DNA from 2 places in the Streptomyces sp. NPDC059832 genome. Region 1 is predicted to be linked to the other one. Evidence: riboswitches for the same ligand, from Rfam matches in the RefSeq annotation. Region 1 holds a riboswitch; the other holds the start of a gene.
The links. Region 1 has a riboswitch for cyclic di-AMP ahead of ACFV8T_RS20195 (transglycosylase family protein). Riboswitches for the same ligand answer to the same signal wherever they lie in the genome.
Positions count from the first base shown of each region.

Region 2: another riboswitch for cyclic di-AMP. It lies ahead of ACFV8T_RS25235 (M23 family metallopeptidase); the one in region 1 lies ahead of ACFV8T_RS20195 (transglycosylase family protein).

Region 1 covers NZ_JBHWIY010000010.1:254,200-261,968, forward strand. Annotated here, with positions in the region: gene ACFV8T_RS20170 (GtrA family protein) at 1-4, shown strand, start outside; gene ACFV8T_RS20175 (SurA N-terminal domain-containing protein) at 163-819, shown strand; gene ACFV8T_RS20180 (nucleoside triphosphate pyrophosphohydrolase) at 866-1,828, shown strand; gene ACFV8T_RS20185 (cytochrome P450) at 1,919-3,232, shown strand; gene ACFV8T_RS20190 (transglycosylase family protein) at 3,338-4,303, shown strand; cyclic di-AMP (ydaO/yuaA leader) riboswitch at 4,604-4,775, shown strand; gene ACFV8T_RS20195 (transglycosylase family protein) at 4,779-5,555, shown strand; gene eno (phosphopyruvate hydratase) at 5,842-7,122, shown strand; gene ACFV8T_RS20205 (septum formation initiator family protein) at 7,231-7,701, shown strand; gene ACFV8T_RS20210 (DUF501 domain-containing protein) at 7,761-7,769, shown strand, end outside.
Region 2 covers NZ_JBHWIY010000014.1:182,324-190,092, forward strand. Annotated here, with positions in the region: gene ACFV8T_RS25215 (hypothetical protein) at 12-182, shown strand; gene ACFV8T_RS25220 (SPFH domain-containing protein) at 256-1,467, shown strand; tRNA gene ACFV8T_RS25225 (tRNA-Met) at 1,543-1,616, shown strand; gene ACFV8T_RS25230 (PP2C family protein-serine/threonine phosphatase) at 1,795-2,949, shown strand; cyclic di-AMP (ydaO/yuaA leader) riboswitch at 3,219-3,371, shown strand; gene ACFV8T_RS25235 (M23 family metallopeptidase) at 3,383-4,627, shown strand; gene ACFV8T_RS25240 (aldo/keto reductase) at 4,872-5,816, shown strand; gene ACFV8T_RS25245 (PrsW family intramembrane metalloprotease) at 5,991-7,520, opposite strand; gene trmB (tRNA (guanosine(46)-N7)-methyltransferase TrmB) at 7,637-7,769, opposite strand, start outside.

The DNA of each region.
Region 1 (7,769 bases):
CTGAGCCCCGCCGGGCGGCCCCGGGCGGTCCCGGGCGGGCCCATATCCCCAACTCCTTCCGAATCGTTGGTCGAATCGGTGGCCCCAACCACGTCCACTGCCTAACATCGATCACCGCAAGGTCTTGTGCACTGATGCACAAAGTCTCCCCGGGAGGTTCCTTTGCACCGCCGCCGTCGCACCGCGCTCACCGTCTCCGCCGCCCTGCTCGCCGGCGCCCCACTCCTGACCGCCTGCGGCAGCGAGGCCCACCCGGGCGCCGCGGCCGTCGTCGGCGGGGACCGGATCGAGGTCTCCACGCTGCAGAGCCAGGTGGCGGCCGTACGCGAGGCCCAGCGCGATTCGAAGGACGCCTCCCAGCTCATCGACAAGTCCGGGCAGCTCAGCCGGGTCAAACTGCAAACCATGATCTTCGACCGGGTGCTGGACCGGGCCGCGCAGGACGCGGGCGTGAGCGTCAACCGCGACGAGATCCAGCAGATGCGCAGGACCGCGGCGGCCCAGTCCGGCGGGGAGGCGCAGCTGCGGACGGCGATGCTCCAGCGGGGCTGGGTCGCCCCCGGCCAGATCGACGCCGTCCTGCGCGAGCAGGTCCAGTTGACGAAGCTGGCCCAGGCGCTCGGCGCCGACCTGCAGCAGCCCGCCGGTCAGCAGGCCGTCGGCGAGGCGCTCGGCAAGGCGTCGAAGGCACTGCGCGTCGACGTCAATCCGCGCTACGGCACCTGGGACAGCAAGCAGACCCAGCTCGCCGACTACAAGGCCCCCTGGATCACCCAGGTCACCAAGCAGGCCGGCGCGGACACCGAGGCCGGCGCCTGACCGGCCGCGGAACGGGCGACGCGAACGACCGAGGTAGATTCGAACGGTGAACGCTGAAGACCCCGGCCGTATCGTTCTGCTCACCGCCAGCCACCGCGTCGCGCCCGGACTCCTGTCCTGGCCCGCCTGGCAGGCGCTGCACGCCGCAGACCGGGTGCTCTGCGCCGAGCCGGACCACCCGCAGCTGCCGTATCTGCGCGAGGCGGGCGTCACGGTCGAGCACTCCGTGTCCACCGCGCAGGAACTCGTCGACGCCTGTGCGGGCGGCCGGACCGTCGTCGTCCTCGCGGGCGGCGAGGGCGACCGGCCGCTGACCGACGGTCTGGCCCGGCTCGCCGGTTCGGGCCGGGTGCGGATGCCGGACCTGGAGCTGCTGCCCGGTTCGTACGACCTGCCGGGCGCCCGGCTCCTCGATCTGGTCCAGGTCATGGACCGGATCAGGCTCGAATGCCCGTGGACCTCGCAGAAGACCCACAAGGGCCTCGCCAAGTACGCCATCGAGGAGGCGTACGAACTCGTCGAGGCGATCGAGGACGGCGACCGCGACGAGCTGCGCGAGGAACTCGGCGACGTGCTCCTCCAGGTCGTCTTCCATGCCAGGATCGCCGAGGAGGACGGGGCGGAGCCGTTCTCCGTCGACGACGTGGCCGCGACCCTCGTCGAGAAGCTGATCCACCGCCACCCGCACGTCTTCGGCGACGAGAGCGCCGAGACCCCGGAGGACGTGCACGCGCACTGGCTGCGGACCAAGGCCATCGAGAAGCAGCGCGACTCGGTCACCGACGGAGTCCCGCTCGGCCAGCCCGGTCTGGCCCTGGCGGCGAAGCTGGCCGGCCGGGTCCGTACCGCGGGGCTCGACGTGCCGCTCCCCACCGGCGACGGCATCGGCTACGAGCTCCTCGCCCTCGCCGTACGCGCCGAGCAGGACGGTATCGACCCCGAGGCCGCCCTGAGGGCCGCGGGCCGCGCCTACCGCGACGCCATCAGGACGGCGGAGGGCAACGCCTAGGGGCGACGGAACGGGCCGTGCCGGAGGGCGACGACGGACCGTGCCGGAGGGCGACGGATGACGTCCGGGGGCAACGGATAACGTCGGGGGGTGAACCACAGCCCCGCCGACCGCCCCACCGATCAGCCCGCCGCCTGCCCCGTCGGCGCACCCGAACTCTTCACCTGGGAGTTCGCCACCGACCCGTACCCGGCGTACGCCTGGCTGCGCGAGCACAGCCCCGTGCACCGGACCGCACTGCCCAGCGGTGTCGAGGCCTGGCTCGTGACCCGGTACGCGGACGCGCGGCAGGCGCTCGCCGACTCCCGGCTCTCCAAGAACCCGGCGCACCACGCCGAGCCGGCGCACGCCAAGGGGAAGACCGGCATCCCGGGCGAGCGCAAGGCCGAGCTGATGACGCATCTGCTGAACATCGACCCGCCCGACCACACCCGGCTGCGCCGCCTCGTCTCCAAGGCGTTCACCCCGCGCCGGGTCGCCGAGTTCGCACCGCGCGTGCAGGAACTGACGGACCGCCTCATCGACCGCTTCATCGAGGAGGGGAAGGCGGACCTCATCCACGACTTCGCCTTCCCGCTCCCCATCTACGCGATCTGCGATCTGCTCGGCGTCCCGCCCGAGGACCAGGACGACTTCCGGGACTGGGCGGGCATGATGATCCGCCACGGCGGCGGTCCGCGCGGCGGGGTGGCCAGATCGGTGAAGAAGATGCGCGGCTATCTCGCCGAACTGATCCACCGCAAGCGGGAGAACCCGGGGGACGACCTGATCTCCGGGCTGATCCGGGCCAGCGACCACGGCGAGCACCTCACCGAGAACGAGGCCGCGGCCATGGCCTTCATCCTGCTCTTCGCCGGATTCGAGACGACGGTCAACCTCATCGGCAACGGGGTCTACGCGCTGCTGCGCAACCCCGGGCAGCGGGAACGGCTCCAGCGCGCGCTCGACTCGGGGGAGAGCGGGCTGCTGGAGACCGGGATCGAGGAACTGCTGCGGTACGACGGCCCGGTGGAGCTGGCCACCTGGCGGTTCGCCACCGAAGCGCTGACGCTCGGCGGGCAGGACATCGCGGCCGGGGACCCCGTGCTCGTGGTGCTCGCCGCGGCCGACCGCGACCCGGAGCGCTTCGAGGACCCCGACACGCTCGACCTCGCGCGGCGTGACAATCAGCACCTCGGATACGGGCACGGAATCCACTACTGCCTGGGAGCTCCGCTCGCCCGGCTGGAGGGACAGACCGCGCTCGCCACGCTTCTGAACCGCCTTCCGGACCTGCGGCTTGCGGTGGAACCTACCGATTTGCGGTGGCGTGGCGGGCTCATCATGCGTGGACTTCGCACGCTCCCCGTGGAGTTCACGCCGGGGCCCCTGACCACCGGAAGTGACGGTCCGTCAATTCTGTGACTTTCACGTGATCTGTGCTGCATCGACTTGTGACGCGCGTTCGAGTCCCGCTAGGTTCACCGTTCGACTCACCAGTCACATGTCAGTCACACGGAAGGCAACCCCATGGGCTCCGCGAACGGCAGACACCGTCGCCCCCGTCAGGCACCCGCCATCGTCGTCGCCGCGGGCGTGACCGGATCGGCCATCGCCATCCCGCTGCTCGGCGCGTCCGGTGCGCACGCGGCCGACGCCACGACCTGGGACCGGGTGGCCGAGTGCGAGAGCGGCGGCGCGTGGAGTGCCGACTTCAGGAACGGCTACTACGGCGGCCTGCAGTTCTCGCCGGAGACCTGGAAGGCGTACGGCGGTGAGGCGTACGCGGAGCGCGCCGACCTCGCCAGCCGGGCGCAGCAGATAGAGGTGGCCGAGAAGGTCCTGGACGGCCGGGGCCCGCAGGCCTGGCCCAGCTGTGCGGTCATCTCGGGCCTCGCGGTGGACGGGACGCTGCCGGGGGTCGACCCGGGCTCCGTTCCCGCCGACGACCCGACCGGGAGCGCGAAGCCGGCTGACGACGCGTCGGCGGACCCGTCCGACGACGCCACGCCGTCCGGGAGCGCCTCGGACGGCTCGGACGACGTGGACGGTGCGGACGGCTCGGACAGGACCGACAAGCCGTCAGGGAAGGCCTCGCGGTCCCCGAAGCCCTCGACTTCGAGCACTCCGTCTCCCGGGGCGTCCTCCGGTACCCCCCGTGACGCGTCCGATTCGCCCGACTCGTCCAGCGATGCGGGTGGCAGGCACCGCGGCGTGCCGGCCACCGAGGGGAGCCGGGGCACGGACGGCGGCGGCGGTCGCGAGTCGGGCCGTCACGCCTCCCGCGGCGGCAACGGCGCGCGCGACACGGCCGAGCCGACGGCTGACGGCACGTACACCGTCCGGCCCGGCGACAACCTCTGGTCGATTGCTGATGCACAGAAGGTCCCTGGAGGCTGGCCCGCGCTCTACGAGGCCAACAAGGGTGCCGTCGGCTCCGACCCGGACCTCATCCTCCCTGGCCAGAGCCTCGATCTCGATGTGAAGGCCCAGTGAGAGCAGTCTGATAATCGACTAAAAGCACCTCAAAAATCGGGGTAGTTCAGGGACCTATGTCCGCTTATGCGTAAGTGAGACATGGGTCTCTTTGCGTCAACTGGCGTGTCGCGCCCGGGAGGCCCTTCCGCATCACGTCCCACCTGCGGAAACGACGGTTCTTCAGATGCAAGTACGGGTCGATTGTCCGATGTGTCCGTCTTTGAATGTGGGGGTTGCGTATGTTTACGGTCGGAACCGCTCGCACCGCGGGCCCCGTCGACCGTCACGCCGAATCCTGCCGTCGGTCGAAGGGAACAGACGCGTAAAGCGCCGTAGGCAGGAGCGGGGGACCCAGGTAAGCGCCGGGCCCGATCGTCGAAAGACGCATCAGGACCGGCTTGGGGTGAAGTCGCGTGCTAGGACGTGCGACCGGGCAACTCACTTGGCCCGAACCCGACAGCTCACCTCGTAGGCGTCGGTGAGGAGAAGTTCCATGCTGCTTTCCAGCAAGGGCAAGCACCGCCGCCCGTCCAAGGCCGTCCGTATCGCCACGCTCGCCGGTGTCGCCGGTGCCGCCGTCGCCGTGCCCCTGATGGGTGCGACCAGCGCCTCCGCCGCCTCCGTCGCCACCTGGGACGCCGTCGCCCAGTGCGAGTCCGGTGGCAACTGGTCCATCAACACCGGCAACGGCTACTACGGCGGTCTGCAGTTCTCGCAGTCCAGCTGGGCCGCCGCCGGCGGTACGCAGTACGCCGCCCGTGCCGACCTGGCCACCAAGGCCCAGCAGATCGCCACCGCCGAGCGGCTCCTCGACATGCAGGGCCCGGGTGCCTGGTCCTGCGCCGGTGCCGGCAACCTGACCAACGACGGTGTCGACCCGGGCGTCAACACCGGCTCCTCCTCGAACTCCACCGCGAGCTCCGGCGCCTCCGAGCAGCAGAGCGCCCCGGCCGCCCCGAAGCAGCAGTCGCAGCCGGCCCAGCAGGCCCAGCCGAAGCAGAGCGAGCGCACCGAGGCCCCCGCCGCCTCCCGCTCGGAGCGCTCCGCCGCCCCGCAGGCCGAGTCCAAGAAGACCGTCACCACCCCGACCGGCGAGAAGGTCGAGAAGGGCGACGGCGAGTACAAGGTCGTCTCCGGCGACTCCCTCAGCGAGATCGCGGCCGACCACAAGGTCGAGGGCGGCTGGCAGCAGCTGTTCGAGCTGAACAAGGACATCGTCAAGGACGCCGACCTGATCTACCCGGGTCAGCAGCTGCACCTGACGAAGTAGTCGAGGCTCTCTCCTCCCCGAGCACCCCGGCCCGGCGCGCATTCCCCCGTATGCGCCGGGCCGGGGTTCGGCCGTCTGCGCTCGGGGGAGCGCCGGACCGTTCAAGTGTTGTAGTTACTGGCCAGTAAATTTCTGCCTGTTTGACCGGCAATGTGCGCCCTCGGGTCCTTTTTCGTCCCAGGGGTCGGGCGGTCGTCGGGCTCAGCGGGCCGGGCCGGTTAGGCTCTTGTCGCAAGGCCAAAGTGACCCTGCACAACCAGCGTCATATCCCAGAAGGAGATGCCTCGTGCCGTCCATCGACGTCGTCGTAGCCCGGGAAATCCTCGACTCCCGTGGAAACCCCACGGTCGAGGTAGAGGTCGGCCTCGACGACGGCAGCACGGGCCGTGCTGCCGTTCCGTCCGGCGCCTCCACCGGTGCGTTCGAGGCCATCGAGCTTCGCGACGGTGACCCCAACCGCTACCAGGGCAAGGGCGTCGAGAAGGCCGTCCTCGCCGTGATCGAGCAGATCGGCCCGGAGCTCGTCGGCTACGACGCCACCGAGCAGCGGCTGATCGACCAGGCGATGTTCGACCTGGACGCCACCGAGAACAAGGGCTCGCTCGGCGCCAACGCCATCCTCGGCGTCTCGCTGGCCGTCGCCCACGCCGCCTCCGAGGCCTCGGACCTGCCGCTGTTCCGCTACCTCGGCGGCCCGAACGCGCACCTGCTGCCCGTTCCGATGATGAACATCCTCAACGGCGGCTCGCACGCCGACTCCAACGTGGACATCCAGGAGTTCATGATCGCGCCGATCGGCGCGGAGTCCTTCTCCGAGGCGCTGCGCTGGGGTGCCGAGGTCTACCACACGCTGAAGAAGGTCCTGAAGACCAAGGGTCTTTCGACCGGTCTCGGCGACGAGGGCGGCTTCGCGCCGAACCTGGAGTCCAACCGCGCCGCCCTCGACCTCATCATCGAGGCCATCAAGGAAGCCGGCTACGCCCCGGGCAAGGACATCGCGCTCGCGCTCGACGTCGCCGCGTCCGAGTTCTACAAGGACGGCAAGTACGAGTTCGAGGGCAAGTCCCGCTCGGCCGCCGAGATGACCGAGTACTACGAGGAGCTCGTCTCCGCGTACCCGCTGGTCTCCATCGAGGACCCGCTGTACGAGGACGACTGGGCCGGCTGGAAGGTCATCACCGACAAGCTCGGCGCCAAGGTGCAGATCGTCGGCGACGACCTCTTCGTCACCAACCCGGAGCGCCTGGCCCGCGGCATCGAGGAGGGCTCCGCCAACGCCCTGCTCGTCAAGGTCAACCAGATCGGCTCGCTGACCGAGACCCTGGACGCCGTCGAGCTGGCCCAGCGCAACGGCTTCAAGTGCATGATGTCGCACCGCTCCGGCGAGACCGAGGACGTCACCATCGCCGACCTCGCGGTCGCCGTGAACTGCGGCCAGATCAAGACCGGCGCCCCGGCCCGCTCGGACCGCGTCGCCAAGTACAACCAGCTGCTGCGCATCGAGGAGATCCTCGACGACGCCGCGGTGTACGCGGGCCGCTCGGCGTTCCCGCGGTTCAAGGGCTGAGCATCCCTTTCGGCCCGTCAGGGGCCGAAGGCCATGGCGTCCGTCCGTCCCCGCACTCGGTCCCGTACCGTGTGCGGGGACGGACGTGCGTAGTGGGGAGGCGGAGACATGGCCGCGAAGGACCGGGACCGGTTCTCCACCGCGACCCGGCTGCGGCTGCTCGGCGAGCAGACCGCCGCCCGCGTCTACCGTTCCCAGAACCGCCGTCAGGCCCGCCGCTCACGGCTCACCGGCCGGGCGGCCTTCCTCGTGCTCATCGTCTGCTCCCTGGTGGTCGCGCTCGCGTACCCGATGCGGCAGTACGTCTCGCAGCAGGACGAGATCGCCGACCAGGAGCGCCTGGCGCGGGAGGCCAAGGCCCGTACCGAGGAGCTGCGCGACGAGAAGGCGCGCCTCCAGGACGACGCGTACATCAGGCAGCTGGCCCGCACGCACCTGCACTACCTTCTTCCCGGGGAGACCGGTTACACGGTGATCGACCCCGACGCGGTCAAGGAGCGCGAGGGCAGGACGGACGAGTCCGGCCGGCCGTGGCACTCCAACCTCTGGGACGGCGTCGACAGCGCCGACCGCGACTGACTCTCTTCATCCATCTGCAGAACCGCAGTTCGAGCAGCCCGATCAGAACCTAGGCAGGCATGGAAACG
Region 2 (7,769 bases), on a different contig from region 1:
CGATCGGTCGCGTGACCGTGCCGATTCCGCCCGATGGGCCGGGGGAAGTACTGGTGGCCGTACGGGGTGGGTCCGAGGCCTACACCGCATGGTCGGCGACGTCGATCGACAGGGACGTGCGCGTCGTTGTCGTCGACTCGGTCTCGGCGCGCGGCGTGATCGTGGAGCGCCTGCCGTCCTGAGCCGAAGCAGCGACGTGGCCACGGAAGCAGTGACGTACCCACGGAAGCAGTGACATACGGCAGGAGTCCTCCGATGTTCTTCTGGCACGTTCCCGCCCCCAACGAGGCGATGCTCATATCCGGTTCCAAGGGGCAGACCTTGGACACCCAGTTCCGGATCGTCACCGGGCACGGCAGTTTCGTGCTCCCGGTGAAGCAGAAGGCGCGCATGCTCTCCCTGGCGCTGCGCGAGGCGGAGATCACCGAGGACTGCGTGACCCAGCAGGGCATCCGCCTCAACGTCCGGGCCGTGGCCGTCTTCAAGGTCGGCGACGACGCCGTGTCCATCGCCAACGCGGCCCGCCGCTTCCTGACCGAGCAGGAGCAGATGGAGGAGCTCGTCGGGCGGATCTTCGCCGGACACCTGCGTTCCATCGTCGGCGGGCTGACCGTGGAGCAGATCATCCGTGAGCGCAACCGGGTCTCCCAGGAGGTCATCGCGGGCAGCCACGGCGAGATGGAGAAGCTCGGCATCGTGGTGGACGCCCTCCAGATCCAGGAGATCGACGACTCCACCGGGTACATCAGGAACCTCGCGGCCCCGCACGCCGCCGCGGTGGCCAGCCAGGCCCGGATCGCCGAGGCCAAGGCCGACCAGGAGGCCAGTCAGCGCGAGCAGCAGGCCGCCGCGCTCAAGGCGGAGTACGAACGCGACACCGCGCTGAAGCGGGCCGGCTTCCTCGCCGAGACCGAGCAGTACAACGCCCGCGCCGCGCAGGCCGGGCCGCTCGCCCAGGCCCGCGCCTCGCAGGAGGTCATCGAGGAGCAGACCGCACTGGCCGAGCGGCAGGCCTCGCTCGCCGCGCAACGGCTGGAGGCGGAGGTCCGGCGCCCGGCGGACGCCGAGGCCTACCGGCAGCGCACCCTGGCGGAGGCGGCCCGCGACCGGATGAAGTTCGAGGCCGACGGCAGCGCGTACACCGAGCGGACGCTCGCCCAGGCGCAGGCCGACGCCAACAGCGTCCGCGCCGCCTCGCTGCGTGACGGCAACCAGGAGCTCATCGCGGCCAACCGCATCGTGGAGAACCTGCCCGCCCTGGCCGACGCCGCCGCCCGCGGCATGTCCGGCGCCGACCTCACCGTTCTCAACGGCACCAACGGTGTCAACGAGATGGCGGCGGGCGTCGTGGGCCAGGGGCTGGCGATCCTCCACTCGCTCCAGCGGGGCGCGAACCCGATGAAGCCGCCGGCGGTCCACGGGAAGGCCACTTCCGCACCCCGTATCTCCGAGACGAACCCGTCCTGACGCGGACGGGTGAAGGCCGGGCGAACCCGAGTGGTCAAGAGAGCGCCGGACATGGCGTAGAGTTGTGTTTACCGACGCGGGGTGGAGCAGCTCGGTAGCTCGCTGGGCTCATAACCCAGAGGTCGCAGGTTCAAATCCTGTCCCCGCTACTGAAGAATTCAGGCCCGGCACGCATGCAGCGTGCCGGGCCTGATTCGTTCTGGTCCGCACCTCGGATGTCCTCCCATTGGCCGAGGAGGAGTCGCCGCTTCGTTCCGCTCCGGCGAGCCTGGGAGTGGGGCGCGGTACCGTCCGCAGCCGCGCGCGTATCCGGGCAGGAGACCACAGGTGTGGAAGCGGGAGAAGCGGCGCGGCAAGCATGCCGGGGGCGGTACCCGGCAGTTCGTACGCACGCTGCCCGCCCTGATGATCCTCGGCGGACTGGTGTTCGACGCCCTCACTCCGCCAACCTTCACCGCCATTCCGTTGTTCGTGGCCGCTCCGCTGATCGCCGCCCCGTTCTTCTCGCTGGCCAGCACCATCCGCATCGGTATCGCCTCGATGCTGGCCGTCATCGCGCTGCGACTGTTCAGCAATACGTTGCCGCAGGCCGTGCCGCTGATCGAGCTGCTCACCCTGGCCACCGTCTCGGTCCTCGCGGTCGTGATCAACGGGGTCGTGCGGCGCAGCAACGAGCAGCTGGCCTCCGCGCGGTTCGTCGCGGAGACGGCGATGCGCGCGGTGCTGCCGCAGCCGGCCGACCGGACCGGCGGACTGCAGGTCGCGGCGCGGTACGAGGCGGCGCAGGCGGACGAGTTCGTCGGCGGCGACCTGTTCGCCGTTTCGGACACCCCGTGGGGGGTGCGGCTGGTGGTCGGGGACGTACGGGGCAAGGGGCTCGACGCCGTGGAGACGGTGGCGGTGGTCATCGGGGCGTTCCGCGAGGCGGCCGAGCAGGAGTCCTCGCTGGAGGGGGTGGCGAAGCGGCTGGAGCGGGCGCTGGCCCGGGAGGAGGCGCGACGGGGCGGGCTCGATGTGCTGGAGGGCTTCATCACCGCCGTGCTGGCCGAGATCCCGTCCGGGCTGTCCCGGGTGCGGATCGTCAACCGCGGTCACCCCGAGCCGATCCTGCTGCACCCGGACGGGGCGCTGGAGGTGCTGAAGCCCTCCGTGCCCGCGCTGCCGCTCGGCATGGGCCTGGGAGTGTGGGCGGAGCGGACGGACGAGTGGGATCTGCCGGCCGGGACGACCCTGCTCCTCTACACGGACGGCCTCTCCGAGGCGCGGAACGCCGAAGGGGTCTTCTACGACCCGGCGGCCCGGTTGCGCGGGCGGATCTTTCCGGGGCCCGAGGAACTGCTGTCCGCGCTGACCGATGACGTGCGGCTGCACACGGGCGGCGAGACGACCGACGACATGGCGTTGCTCGCGGTCGTACGTCCCGCGGAGGGGCAGCCGGACCGGCGGAGGACCGTGCGGATCGTCGGCGCGGAGACGACGTGAGGGGCGGAATGCGCGATGTGGGGGCGGCGGAATGCGCGATGCCACCGTGCGTAATCGAAAGGCGCCGCTCCGCATAACGTTTGACGCAACGTCAGAATCGGGGTAGTGGCTGAGGGCCGGTCAACTCGTCCGATTCCACCCGACTGTGTCCCGTAAAGTCCAGGCCAAAGACGTGAACGATCAGTGGGAACAGCTTGGAATACGGCCCCGGTGTCTATTAACGTTCGATAACGCAGCGCGGTCGTCCCAGCCGTCATCAATGGCGGCACCGTGCGCGAGCGCCGAATTCCGCAAGGGAACCGGGGAACCACCTACATGGGGTGAATCGGACACCTGTGTCTCGTGAGAGACGGAGGGGCCCGTAGGAGACCTTCCTGCTCCGAACCCGTCAGCTAACCCGGTAGGCGAGAAGGAAGGAAAGGAGTGCGCCCCCGTGGCGTCCAACAAGCCTGCCCCCGAGGCCCCGTCCCGGTTCGATCCCGACTACGGCACCGGTTATGGCGCCGACTTCGGCCCCCGGCCGGACTCCGGCCACGGCACCGATTTCGCACCCACCGGGACGGCGACGGCGTTCGGAACCGACTACGGCACCGAGCCGGGTGGCGACTTCACCGGTGAGTTCGGCAGCGACTTCCGTGCCGATTTCCGTGCCGACTTCCGCGCCGACTTCCGCGCCGAGGGCAACGACGGTGAGTCCGAACGCGGTTGGGACGAGTGGAACCCCACCGAGGAGTCCGTCCGCCCGGTACGCGGCAGGCACCGCGTCGCCAAGCAGCGCAACGGACTCGCCCGCAGCTCCACGGTGCTGGGTGTCGGCGTCATAGCGGCGGTCGGCGCGGGCGGCATGGCCACCGCGCAGGGCAAGCCGCCGGTCTCCATCTCCGTGCCCGACGCCATCTCGGACAACCTCCCCGACGCCAAGTCCCTTCCCGGCGTGGGCTCCCTGTTCTCCGGTGAGTCCGAGGCGGACAAGGCCGAGATCGCAGCCGCTTCCGCCCCGCTGACCACCGCCGGCCTCACCACCGCCGAGGCCGAGCAGGGCACGACGGACGCCGGCGAGGCGCTCCGCGCCCGCATCCTCCAGCAGGCCGAGCAGCAGCAGGACGCCGCCGCCGCCGAGGCCAAGGCGACCCAGGAGAAGGAAGCCGCGGAGAAGGCCGCCGCCGAGGCCAAGAAGCAGCAGGACGAGGCCGAGGCCAAGGCCGCCGCCGAGAAGAAGAAGGCGGAGGAAGAGGCCAAGAAGAAGGCGGAGGCTCTGCGGCTCGCCAAGCTCGCCGCCAGCTACGCCATCCCGACCTCCTCGTACACGATCACCTCGACCTTCGGCGAAGCCGGCTCGATGTGGTCCTCCGGCTACCACACCGGCCTCGACTTCGCGGCTCCGACCGGCACCCCGATCAAGGCCATCCACAGCGGCACGGTCAAGTCGGCCGGCTGGTCCGGTGCGTACGGCTACCGCACGGTGCTGGAGCTCGACGACGGTACGGAGCTGTGGTTCTGCCACCAGTCCTCGATCGGCGTCGGTGTCGGCCAGAAGGTCAGCACCGGTGAGACGATCGGCCGGGTCGGCGCGACCGGCAACGTGACCGGGCCGCACCTCCACCTGGAGGTCCACACCGCCGGCGGCTCGGGCATCGACCCGATGGCCTGGCTCCGCGGCAAGGGCCTCACCCCCTGAGGCGACGCCCGCCCGATGAACCCCGGCAGCCCTGACGCTCACCCCCCGACGTCAGGGCTGCCGGTCTGTTGTGAGCGGTGCGGGGATCTCCTGCGAGCGGTGCGGGAGTCCGTTGCGAGCGGCGCGGGGACCTCCTGATACCGGTCCGGAACCCGTTGCGAGCGGCGCTGGGATCGGTCACGACCGGTCCGGAAAACGGCGGGTGCCCGGAATAGCGGACCCGCCGGAATTCGTTGTTCCACCCATGACTTCTCTTCGTAAGCTGGGCTCCTCCGACCTTCAGGTCTTCCCGCTCGCCCTCGGTGGCAACGTCTTCGGCTGGACCGCGGACGAGGCGCAGTCGTTCGCCGTGCTGGACGCGTACGTCGCGGCCGGAGGCAACTTCATCGACACCGCCGACGGCTACTCCGCCTGGGTGCCGGGCAACGAGGGCGGGGAGTCGGAGACGGTCATCGGCAAGTGGCTCGCCGGCCGCTCCGACCGCGCCGACATCGTCGTCGCCACCAAGGTCTCCACCCACCCCTCGTACCGGGGGCTCGCGCCCGCCAACATCAAGGCCGCGGCCGAGGCGTCGCTGCGTCGGCTCGGCACCGACCACATCGACCTCTACTACACGCACTTCGACGACGAGACCGTCCCGGTCGAGGAGATCATGACCGCCCTCGACCAGCTGGTGAAGGAGGGCAAGGTCCGGGAGATCGCCGCCTCCAACATCAGCCCCGAGCGGCTCCAGGCCTCCCTGGACTTCTCGGAGCGCGAGGGGCTGACCCGCTACGTGGCCCTGCAGCCGCACTACAACCTGGTCTCCCGCGACACCTACGAGGGCGAGCTCCAGGACACGGCCGCCCGCGCCGGGCTCGCCGCCGTGCCGTACTTCGCCCTGGCCTCCGGCTTCCTCACCGGCAAGTACCGTCCGGGCGCCACGGTGGAGAGCGCGCGGGCCGAGAGCGTCAGCCAGTACCGGGACTCGGAGCGGGGCCAGAAGGTCCTGGCCGCGCTGGACAAGGTCGCTCAGGAGCACGACGCCCAGATCGCGACCGTCGCGCTGGCCTGGCTCGCGTCCCGCCCGACCGTGGCCGCGCCGATCGCCTCGGCCCGTACGGTCGAGCAGCTGCCCGCGCTGGTGGCCGTCGCGGACCTCTCGCTGACCGAGCAGCAGCTGGCCGAACTCACCGAGGCATCCGCCTGACACGCGCACTGAGCGCACCGCACCGCACCGCTCCCGAGCATGCGGCGGCGCCTCATGGCGCATGACGAGTGGGGCTCCTTCGACGGCTCCGACCGGAGCAAGCCCGGGTGTCCGGTGCCTGCGGCCACGGAAAGAACTGTTCGACGGTTTCGTGGCCGCGGTGCGCCGAAGCCCTCAGTGCTGAACCGGCCCGTTCTGGGCCGACTGCCGCGGCGGCAGCATGTATGGGTTGTAGCCGGCGCCGTACTGCGGGTACGGCGCCGGGACCGCCCACGGGGGCGGCGGGTACGAGGGGCGCAGGCGGCCCGTCGCCTGGGCCGCGTATGCCAGGGCGGGGGCGGCCACCTCCCTGCGTTGCCAGAGGTGGTGCAGCAGCTCCAGCTCGCGTTCCGCGAAGTCCGGACCGGCCGCTCCGCGGCGGGCCTGCAGACGCAGCGAGGCCAGCGAGGTCGCGAACGACTCGTACTCGGCGACGGCCTGCGCGGCCGCCTTCCCGTGGGCCTTCGCCGCGGCTTTCGCGTGAGCACTCGGCCGGGCACTCGGTTGGGCAGCGGGCCAGGAACCGGGGGCGGGGCCGTACGGGCTCTGCAGGCTTCCCGTGGCGGCGACGGCGTACCGTCGGCGGGCCGCGTCGCGGGCCAGGCCGCGGGCCCGCATCGAGGAGAGGGCGAGCGGCTCCGCCGGGGTCAGCCAGCCGGCCGCCGCGTAGGCGGGCAGCTCGGCCGAGAGCGTACGCAGCTCCCGTCGGCGGGACCAGATCGCCAGCCAGGTCACCAGGCCGAAGACCGGGACCATGAACACCCCGTACACGGCGTAGAAGCCGTACGGGCTGAAGACCGCCGATCCGTTCCACAGCGAATGCATGCCCATGGCGAGGACGAGCCCGAGCAGCGGCAGCGCGATGCGGCGGAGGCGCCGGTGTCGTGAGCCGGCCGCGGCGAGCCCGAAACCTATGCCGGTCAGCACCGTGAAGAGCGGGTGCGCGAACGGCGACATCACCGCCCGCACGAAGAACGTCGCGGCCGTCACCGATACGACGCCCGAGGTGCCGATCTGCTGGTCCTCGCCGAAGGCGTTGCCGAGGTAGAGGATGTTCTCGGTGAAGGCGAAGCCGCTCGCGGTGAGGCCGGCGATCACGACGCCGTCGACGATCCCGGTGAAGTCCCGTCTTCGGAACAGGAAGATCAGCAGGACCGCGGCGGCCTTGGCGCTCTCCTCGACGACCGGGGCTATGACCGTGGCACCGAGGTTGTCGGCGTTGGACGGGTCGGCGGTGGCCGTGGCTATCCAGCGGGTCGCGAAAGAATTCGCGAGGATCGCGACCAGGGCGGCGGCGAACGCACCCCAGGCGAAGGCGAACAGCAGATTTCGCCAGGGACCCGGATCGACCCGGTCCAGCCAGCGGAACGCCGCCACCAGGAGCGGTACGGGCAGCACGGCGAGACCGAGACCGACGAGAAAGCCCTGAGTGCCGGTCTGATCGCGGACCAGGGCCAGGATCGCCAGACCGCAGAGCGCGAGCACCGTGAACACGGCCGCGACACGGAACGTCCGGCTGCGCCACACCATGCCGACGCGGCGCGGCCGGTAGCGCCAGTGCCTGCGCTCCGGCACGGCAGCCAGGATCTCGCCGACCCGCTGCTCCTCGAGGAGCGGGACGGCCGGCTGCGACTGCCGCTGTTGGACAGACCCGTCGGAGACCACGCAATGACCCTAACCAGCGGCACTGACACCTGACCATGGGGCGACCGGCCATGGGGCGACCGCGCCCGACCACGGGGCGCCCGGCCCGCCACGGGGCCGGAGGCCGCGTGCGGGTCTCAGCTGCGGGCGAAGAGCAGGTCGTGCACGACATGGCCCTTGTCCAGGCCCTGCCCCTCGAACCGGGTCAGCGGCCGGAACGCGGGCCGGGGCGCGTAGCCGCCGTCCGCCCGGGTGTTCTCGAAGAGGGGG